DNA from 3 places in the Actinoallomurus sp. NPDC050550 genome. Region 2 is predicted to be linked to each of the others. Evidence: predicted binding sites of a transcription regulator. Region 2 holds the regulator's gene; each other region holds the start of a gene.
The links. The regulator LexA, encoded in region 2, represses DNA repair genes until DNA is damaged. The targets are predictions, from matches to a motif close to TCGAACANNTGTTCGA.

Region 1 (3,277 bases), on a different contig from region 2:
CGGCCGGCAATGTACGCCCCGGTCATCGAGCTCTCGCTGGCCAGGAGGTCCTCGACCGTGCCGCTGACGACGATCTGGCCGCCGTGCTCGCCCGCGCCCGGACCGATGTCCACGACCCAGTCGGCGGCCCGGATGGTGTCCTCGTCGTGCTCGACGACGATGAGGGTGTTGCCGATGTCGCGCAGCCGGATCAGCGTCTCGAGCAGCCGGTGGTTGTCGCGCTGGTGCAGCCCGATCGACGGCTCGTCCAGGACGTACAGCACGCCGACCAGCCCGGAGCCGATCTGGGTGGCCAGGCGGATGCGCTGCGCCTCACCGCCGGCCAGGGTCGCCGACGCCCGGTCCAGGCTGAGGTAGTCGAGGCCGACGTCGAGCAGGAAGCCGAGCCGGGCGTTGATCTCCTTGAGCACCGCCTCGGCGATGTGCTTCTCCCGCTCGCTCAGCTCCATGTTGAGCAGGAACTTCGCGCACTCCCCGATCGGCATGGCCGCCACGTCGGCGATCGCCCGGTCGTTGACCGTGACCGCGAGGACGACCGGCTTGAGCCGCTTGCCCTCGCACGACGGGCACGGGATCTCCCGCATGTAGCCCTCGAACCGCTCCCGGCTGGAGTCGCTCTCCGCCTCGGAGTGGCGCCGCTGGACGTACGGGATCACGCCCTCGTACGTCGTGTAGTAGGACCGCAGCCGGCCGTACCGGTTGCGGTAACTGACGTGCACCTGGGTGTCGTGGCCCTGCAGGATCGCCTTGCGGGCCTTGGCCGGGAGCCGTTCCCAGGAGGTGTCGAGGTCGAAGCCCAGCGCGTCGCCCAGTGCGCCGAGCAGCCGCAGGAAGTAGTCGCTGATGTGGCCGTTCGACCACGGCGAGATGGCCCCCTCCTCGAGGGTCTTCTCCGGGTCGGGCACGACCAGCTCCGGGTCGACCTCCATGCGGGTGCCCAGGCCGGTGCAGTCGGGGCAGGCGCCGTACGGGGAGTTGAACGAGAAGGACCGCGGCTCGAGCTCGTCGAAGGACAGGTCGTCGTACGGGCAGTAGAGGTGCTCGGAGAACATCCGCTCGCGCTGCTCGTCGTCCTCGGGCAGGTCGACGAAGTCGAGGATGACCGTGCCGCCGGTGAGCCCGAGCGCCGTCTCGATCGAATCGGCGAGCCGGCGGCGCGAACTGTCCTTGACGCTCAGCCGGTCGACGACGACTTCAATGTCGTGCTTCTCGTACTTCTTGAGCTTGGGCGCCTCGTCGAGGCGTACGAGGTTGCCGTCGACGCGGGCGCGGGAGAAGCCCTTGGTCTGCATGTCGCGGAACAACTCGGCGTATTCGCCCTTGCGGCCGCGGATCACCGGGGCCAGCACCTGGAACCGGCTGCCCTCGTCGAACTCCATCACCCGGTCGACGATCTGCTGGGGCGTCTGCTTGGAGATCGGGCGGCCGCAGACCGGGCAGTGCGGGTGCCCGATGCGGGCCCACAGCAGACGGAGGTAGTCGTAGACCTCGGTGATGGTGCCGACGGTCGAACGAGGGTTCTTGGACGTCGACTTCTGGTCGATCGAGACCGCCGGGGACAGCCCCTCGATGAAGTCGACGTCGGGCTTGTCCATCTGGCCGAGGAACTGACGGGCGTACGCCGACAGGGACTCGACGTAGCGGCGCTGGCCCTCCGCGAAGATCGTGTCGAACGCCAGGCTGGACTTGCCCGAGCCGGACATCCCGGTGAACACGATCAGCGCGTCGCGCGGAAGATCGAGTGAGACGTCTTTGAGGTTGTGTTCACGCGCTCCGCGCACGATGAGACGGTCAGCCACGGCGTATTCGCTATCCCCTAGAGCCTGGTTGAGACAGGTCAGCTTCAGGCTAACGAGGAGACGGACGGTTTTCTTCCAGTCGCGCCTGACGGCGGGCTCCTCGTCGCAGCAGAACCGTACACGTGTTCGAAGAGAGATCGCCACCGAAACACGGGAGGCCGGTGGGGCCGATGCGACGTTTACTCCGGCCCGTCGTCGAGGGCGCGTTCGAGGTAGCGCGCGGCCGACCGGCGTACGGCAGCGGTGCCGTCGGCGGCGACGACCCGCCGCCACCAGCCGCCGTACACCCGCTCGAACGGGAACGGCTCCATGCGGCGCAGGGCGCGGCGGATGATCCGGGGTCGCTCGGGGATCAGGTTGGGGTAGCTGTACATAAAGCTGACGTACCGGCGATCCGGGACGACGGTGAAGATGTCGCCGGTCAGCAGCGCGCCCCTGCCGTCCTCGCCGTCGCGCCAGTGCAGCACCTGGCCGCCCGCGAAGTGCACGCCCGCGTTCACGAGGGTGAGCCCGTCGCCGATCTCCCGGGTCTCGCCGTCCCAGAAGACGATCGACTCGTCGGGCCGGGCCACCCACTCCCGGTCGGCCTCGTGAATGTAGACGGGCGCGTCGAAGGCGTGCGCCCACTCGATCATCGAGCCGTAGAAGTGGGGGTGGCTGATCGCGATCGCGTCGACGCCACCGAGGTCGGCGACCTGGGCGAGGAGATCGTCGTCCAGGTAGGTGATCATGTCCCAGAGAACGTTGCCCGACGGAGTGCGGACGAGCAGCGCCCGCTGCCCGATCGCGGTCGGCGGCTCGGTACCGACGCCGACGATGCCCGGGCCCTCCTCGGCGACCTTGCCGCGGTGCCCGGCGGCCCGCAGCTCGGCGAGCGTGGTCCACTGCTGGCCGTCCCACCCGACGTACTGCCGTTCGTCCTCGCAGATCGGGCAGTCCGGACGGGACGCGCCGTACTGCACCCCGCACGTGCGGCAGATCGGCAGATCTTCGTCCATGACGGGAGCCTACGTCTAGACGGGCCCGGTTCCGGACCCCGCCGCGGCATCCGCCGCACGGAGCGCCGAGCGGCGCGGGAGTGAAAGGATGGACGGGTCTGCGGCCATGTCCCCGTTGGCCGACTGGAGGGAGAGCGCGTGTCCTACACAGGCGATGTCGAGGTCGGCGGTCCCCCCGACGTCCGCGAGCTGCCCGGCCTGACGATCTCCAAGCTGGCCGTCGGGCCGTTCGACAACAACGCCTACCTCCTGCGTTGCACCGCCACCGGCGAGCAGGTCCTGATCGACGCCGCCGCCGAACCGGAGCGACTGCTCGAGCTCCTCGGCGACGCCCCCCTCTCCCGCGTCGTCACGACGCATCGCCACCAGGACCACTGGGGCGCGCTCGGCTCCGTCGTCGACGCGACGCATCCGTCGGTCGTGGCCCACCCTGACGACGCCGAGGTCCTGCCGTTGCCCGTCACCGAGCCGGTCCGGCAC
Region 2 (3,277 bases):
GAGCGGGCCGAGGATCGCCAGCCCGATCTGGTGCGAGGGAATCTCGGCGTTTCCGGTCGCCCGGATCGCCTCCTCGACCCGCTGCCCGAGCATGGCGAGCGCGTCCTCGTTGACGGGACGGCCCTGACACGCCCGGCGCACTCCAGCGATGATCTTCTCCCGGGAGAACGGCTCGGTGACGCCACTGCGCTTGGCGACCATCATGAGGACCGTCTCCTGGGTGGTGAAGCGACGACCGCACTCTGGGCACGAGCGACGGCGCCGGATGGCGGATCCGTCGTCGGTCGCCCGGCTGTCGATGACCCTGCTGTCGGTGTGTCGGCAGAACGGGCAGTGCATGCCTCCGGACTCCTCCCCTGACAGCGAGTCACGCGTCTTCTACGCGAACCTCACCTTGTAACCACAACTTATGGTGAACTACATCCATGTAACTACTAGATGTTGTGGTCCAACCGTAGAGCCCGACCGAGGGCATCGCAACCCACATGAGGCACCCGGCGCGAAGAGCCCGCCTACGAGGAGATCCGCGGCCCCCACCGGCGTGTCGCGCCCTCCGCCGGACGCGACGATCCGCCGCCATGGCACGCCTCACCCTCATCGACCTGCGGAGACGCCGCCGACGGCCGGAACGGTGAAGTGGATCACATTGCGCCGGCGCTTTCGCGCGGGCGCACCCCTGACTCCCAAGCCTGCCATGTCCCGCCCGGGCACACGACGGCGACCACCCCCTTCGGAGCGCCGCCCGTACGACAGTGGCCCGGCGATGACATCCGCCCTTCACCAACGGCCGGACAGGAATTATTATCGAACACATGTACGAGCTAAAGCCGACATAGGCCCGGACCGTAAAATTCCACATTTTTCGAACACCTGTTTGATCATTTCCCGGAGAAGCGATAACGTCCCTCTACGGGAGTGAAATACCGGCGGCCGCGCGTCACCGCAGAAGACATCCATCGGAGACACCATGAGCAAGGTTCGGGAAATGCCGGACGGCCCAGGCGACGAGAGCGGGCTGACGGTCCGCCAGCGCAAGGTGCTGGAGGTGATCAGGGACTCGGTCCAGCGGCGCGGCTACCCGCCCTCGATGCGCGAGATCGGCGAGGCCGTCGGGCTGACCAGCACCTCGAGCGTCTCCCACCAGCTCCGGACACTGCAGCGCAAGGGCTTCCTGCTGCGCGACCCGAACCGGCCGCGCGCGGTGGTCGTCCGCATGCCCGGATCCTCGGCGGTCGCCACCGAGTCCGAGCACGAGGCGTACGAGATCACCAACGGCCAGGAGGCCTCGGCGCGCCCCGCCCCCGCGTACGTCCCGCTCGTCGGCCGCATCGCCGCCGGTGGCCCGATCCTCGCCGAGGAGGCCGTCGAGGACGTCTTCGCGCTGCCGCGACAGCTCGTCGGCGAGGGCACGCACTTCCTGCTGAACGTCACCGGTGACTCGATGATCGAGGCCGCCATCGCCGACGGCGACTGGGTCGTCGTACGTCAGCAGCCCGTCGCGGAGAACGGCGACATCGTCGCCGCGATGATCGACGGCGAGGCCACCGTCAAGACCCTCAAGCGGCGCGACGACAAGGTCTGGCTGATGCCGCACAACCCGGCGTACGACCCGATCCCCGGCGACGACGCCACGATCCTCGGTCGCGTGGTGGCGGTCCTGCGCAAGATGTGATCCCACCCGGGTCGGCGGCCAGGGGGGCACCGACCCGGGTGGATTCGCCCGTCAGGCGGGCACGATGTTCACGATCTTCGGGGCGCGCACGATGACCTTGCGCACACCCCGGTCGCCCAGCGCCGCCCGGATCTTCTCCGAGTCCAGGGCCAGCCGCTCCAGGTCGCCCTCGGCGATGTCCGGAGACACCTCCAGGCGGTCGCGGACCTTGCCCGCCACCTGCACGACGCAGGTGACCGACTCCTGGACCAGCAGCGAGGGCTCGGCCGTCGGCCAGCCCGCCCTGGTCACCGGAGCCGTACGGCCCAGCCGCTCCCAGATCTCCTCGGCGGTGTACGGCGCGACCAGCGACAGCATGACCGCCAGGGTCTCGGCCGCCTCCCGCACCGCCGGGTCGGCGCCGCCCGCGCCGGCATCGATCGCCTTACGGGCGGCGGAGGTCAGCTCCATCATCCGCGCGATCGCGACGTTGTACCGGTGCGCCTCGACCAGCCGGGTGACCTCGTCGATCGTCCGGTGCGTCAGCTTGCGCAGCTCGACGTCCCCGGCCGCCGGGTCGGCCCCGGGCGCGGAGGTCACGTCGGCGGCCACCCGGTACACGCGGGCCAGGAACTTCACCGAACCGGACGGGGACACGTCGGCCCAGTCGATGTCGTCCTCCGGCGGACCCGAGAACAGCATCGTCAGCCGCACGGCGTCGACGCCGTACTCGGCGATCTGCTCGCCCAGGTCGACCAGGTTGCCGGTCGTCTTCGACATCGACGAGCCGTTCAGAATGACCTGGCCCTGGTTGACCAGCCGCTTGAACGGCTCGGTGAAGTCCACCATCCCCATGTCGTACAGCACCTTGGTGAAGAACCGCGCGTACAGCAGGTGCAGGATGGCGTGCTCGACACCACCGGTGTACTGGTCGGCCGGCATCCACCGGCGCACCTTCTCCACGTCGAACGGCCCGTCGGTGTAGTCCGGCGAGCAGTACCGCAGGAAGTACCAGGACGAGTCGACGAAGGTGTCCATCGTGTCGGTGTCGCGCTTGGCCGGACCGCCACACTTGGGGCATTCGACGTTCACCCAGTCGTGGGCCGCCGCCAGCGGCGACACGCCCTTCGGCGCCAGGTCGGCGCCGCGCAGGTCGTCCGGCAGGCGCACCGGCAGCTGCTCGTCGGGGACGGGGACCTCGCCGCACGCGTCGCAGTGGATGATCGGGATCGGCGTGCCCCAGAACCGCTGCCGGGAGATCAGCCAGTCGCGCAGCCGGTAGTTGACGGAGGCCTTGCCCAGGCCCTTCTCCTCCAGGACCTCGACGATCCGCGGGATGGCGGCGGACTTGGTCATGCCGTCCAGCGGCCCGGAGTTGACCAGCTCGCCCTCGCCGGGGGTGGCGACCCCGGTCTCGGCCGGGTCCTGCTCCCCCGTCTGGACGACGATGCGGACCGGCAGGCCGAACTTGCGGGCGAAGTCCAGGTCGCGCTGGTCGTGGGCGGGCACCGCCATGATCGCGCCGTGGCCGTACTCCGCCAGGACGTAGTCGGAGGCCCACACGGGGATGCGCTCGCCGTTCACCGGGTTGATCGCGTAGCGGCCCAGGAAGACGCCGGTCTTCTC
Region 3 (3,277 bases), on a different contig from region 2:
GTTCATGGGTCAGCCCCTCGGGGCCTCGCGAAGGGCGACCCGGGATCACACGTCTCCCGGCTTCGGGGTCTTCGCCGCCCGCTTGGCCGGTGCGGCCTTGGTCGCAGCCGGCGCCGCGGCCGCCGCCGGAGCCGCCGGAGCCGCGGGAGCACCCGCCGGCTCGGCCTCGGCGTCGAGTCGCGGACCCACCCCGAGCTTCTCCTTGATCTTCTTCTCGATCTCGTCGGCGATGTCCGGGTTCTCCTTGAGGAACCGCCGGGCGTTCTCCTTGCCCTGACCGAGCTGGTCGTTCTCGTAGGTGTACCAGGCGCCGGACTTGCGCACGAAGCCGTGCTCGACGCCCATGTCGATCAGACCGCCCTCGCGGCTGATGCCGACGCCGTAGAGGATGTCGAAGTCGGCCACCTTGAACGGCGGGGCCATCTTGTTCTTGACGACCTTGACGCGCGTGCGGTTGCCGACCGCGTCCGTGCCGTCCTTCATCGTCTCGATCCGCCGCACGTCCAGCCGCACCGACGCATAAAACTTCAGCGCCTTACCACCGGTGGTCGTCTCGGGCGAACCGAACATGACGCCGACCTTTTCCCGCAGCTGGTTGATGAAGACCGCTGTGGTCTTGGTCTGGTTGATGGCGCCGGTGAGCTTGCGGAGGGCCTGGGACATGAGGCGGGCCTGGAGGCCGACGTGGCTGTCGCCCATCTCGCCCTCGATCTCCGCGCGGGGCACGAGGGCGGCGACGGAGTCGATGACGACGACGTCGATCGCGCCGGAGCGGATCAGCATGTCGGTGATCTCGAGCGCCTGCTCACCCGTGTCGGGCTGGGAGACGAGGAGGGCGTCGATGTCGACGCCGATCCTCTTCGCGTACTCGGGGTCGAGCGCGTGCTCGGCGTCGACGAACGCGGCGATGCCGCCCGCCTTCTGCGCGCTGGCCACGGCGTGCAGGGCGAGGGACGTCTTACCGGAGGACTCCGGACCGTAGATCTCGACCACGCGGCCGCGCGGGTAACCGCCGATGCCCAGGGCGACATCGAGGGCGATCGAACCGGTCGGGATCACCTCGACCGGGGGGCGTCCCTCCTGGCCCAGCCGCATGACGGAACCCTTGCCGAACTGCCGCTCGATCTGCGCGAGCGCCGCCTCAAGAGCCTTCTCGCGATCGTTTGCTGCCATGTGAGGTGTCCCTGTCGGGTCGATGCCTGCTGTTGTCGGGAGCGACGTTACGGGGACCCGCCGACATTTTTCGAGGGCCCGGCCACCACTGTGGACAATGTCGTCGCTTCCTTCACTCTAGCCGAACACACGTTCGATCATGAACGGACGCGCCGATTCACCGGGGAAAGACGGGGTCTCTTGCCCTACGCTGAGGGTCAGGATCATGCCGGTGACCATCCTCATGTGCGCCGACCCGCTGAATCCCCGGCGGGTCGATGGGCACTTCGCCCGGGAGGCCGAGGCCGTACGCGCGCTCGGCGGATCCGTCGCGCTCATCGACCACGACGCGCTGCAGCGTGGCGACGCCGCCGCGGCCGTACGCCAGGTGCCCGACGGCCTGGGGACCACGTGGTACCGCGGCTGGATGACCACCCCGGCGCAGTACGCCGCGCTCGCGGCAGCCCTGGCCGCCCGCAACGTCGTGCTGGCGGTCCCGCCCGACGGCTATGAGAAGGCGCACGAGCTGCCCGGCTGGTACGACACCTTCGCGGGCGTCACTCCGGCGAGCGTATGGCTGCCCCTGTCCCCCGGCGCGACGCCGGCGGCGGACAAGCTGGCCGAGCTCGTACGCCCGCTGGGCTCCGGGCCGGCGGTCGTGAAGGACTACGTGAAGTCGCGCAAGCACGAGTGGGACGAGGCCTGTTTCATCCCCGAGCTCGCCGACGTGGAGCGGCTGCACGCGGTCGTCGCGCGCTTCATCGAACTGCAGGGCGACTTCCTCGCCGGCGGCATCGTCATCCGCGAGTACGAGCGGTTCGAGGACGGCGAGGCGCGCGTGTGGTGGGTCGACGGTGAACCGGTGCTGATGGGGCCGCACCCGGACACGCCGGACCGGCATCCCCGCCCGCAGGCGGACCCGATCGCCCCGTGCGTACGGGCGCTCGGCTGCCGGTTCATCACCACGGACCTGGCCCGGCGGGCGGACGGGGTCTGGCGGGTGGTCGAGGTCGGCGACGGACAGGTCAGCGATCTGCCGTCGATCGCCGAACCTGCGGATCTGTACCTGAGCTTCCCGATCAGGTAGTGCCCCGCCGGGGATCACGGCTCAGAGTCGCAGCCGGGCCCGCACCCAGCGGCACTGAGGGTCTCACCGCACGGCTCAGCGGAGGCGCTGCGGGACGTCGAAGGTGGCGCAGACGGCCCGCCACACGTCCTTGGCGGCGACGCCGTCGGCGAGGGCCTGCTCGACCGTGCGACCGTCCAGCTCGGCCATGACGTAGTCCTTGGCCACGCTCTCGGCATAGCCCTCGCCGAACTGCTGGTTCATCCGATCCCAGAACACCGTGAGTCGCACGGCCCCCACGCTACCCGCCGCTGTCGCCGGTGGACGATTCCGTCGGTGGGGCGATGCACACTGGCAGGATGACGCCGATCGACCGTTTCTCGGCCGCCACCCGTGCCTGGTTCGCGGGGGCGTTCGCCGCGCCGACGGCGGCCCAGGCGGGCGCCTGGGAGGCGATCTCCCAGGGTGACAACACGCTGGTGGTGGCGCCGACCGGGTCGGGCAAGACCCTGGCCGCGTTCCTGTGGTCACTGGATCGGTTGGCATCGACGCCGCCGCCGGAGGATCCGAAGCGGCGCTGCCGGGTGCTGTACGTCTCTCCGCTCAAGGCCCTCGCGGTCGACATCGAGCGCAACCTCCGCGCCCCGCTCACCGGGCTGCGGCAGACCGCGCGGCGGCTGGGGCTGGCCGAGCCCGACATCGGCGTGGCCGTCCGTTCCGGCGACACGCCCGCCGACGAGCGCCGCCGGTTCGCGACCAGGCCGTCCGACATCCTCATCACGACGCCGGAGTCGCTGTTCCTGATCCTGACGTCGCAGGCGCGCGAGGCGCTGCGCGGGGTCGAGACGGTGATCGTCGATGAGGTGCACGCGGTGGCGGCGACCAAGCGCGGCGCGCATCTGGCGCTGTCGCTGGAGCGCCTGGACGCGCTGCTGGAGCGGCCCGCTCAGCGGATCGGGCTGTCGGCGACGGTGCGCCCGGTGTCGGAGGTCGCGGCGTTCCTTGGCGGGGTGCGGCCCGCGACGGTGGTGCAGCCGCCGCACGAGAAGGAGGTGGAGC

Region 1: the regulator LexA is predicted to act here: its motif matches at 1,914-1,929, upstream of uvrA (excinuclease ABC subunit UvrA).
Region 3: the regulator LexA is predicted to act here: its motif matches at 1,295-1,310, upstream of recA (recombinase RecA).

The regions. Positions count from the first base shown of each region.
Region 1 covers NZ_JBFAJC010000003.1:17,770-21,046, reverse strand. The annotation lists gene uvrA (excinuclease ABC subunit UvrA) at 1-1,799, opposite strand, end outside; gene AB0I04_RS04530 (MBL fold metallo-hydrolase) at 1,979-2,797, opposite strand; gene AB0I04_RS04525 (MBL fold metallo-hydrolase) at 2,936-3,277, shown strand, end outside.
Region 2 covers NZ_JBFAJC010000007.1:172,429-175,705, forward strand. The annotation lists gene nrdR (transcriptional regulator NrdR) at 1-339, opposite strand, end outside; gene lexA (transcriptional repressor LexA) at 968-1,672, shown strand; gene leuS (leucine--tRNA ligase) at 1,724-3,277, opposite strand, start outside.
Region 3 covers NZ_JBFAJC010000024.1:156,337-159,613, forward strand. The annotation lists gene recX (recombination regulator RecX) at 1-6, opposite strand, end outside; gene recA (recombinase RecA) at 46-1,173, opposite strand; gene AB0I04_RS30030 (ATP-grasp domain-containing protein) at 1,379-2,239, shown strand; gene AB0I04_RS30035 (DUF3046 domain-containing protein) at 2,315-2,509, opposite strand; partial or broken gene AB0I04_RS30040 (DEAD/DEAH box helicase) at 2,578-3,277, shown strand, end outside.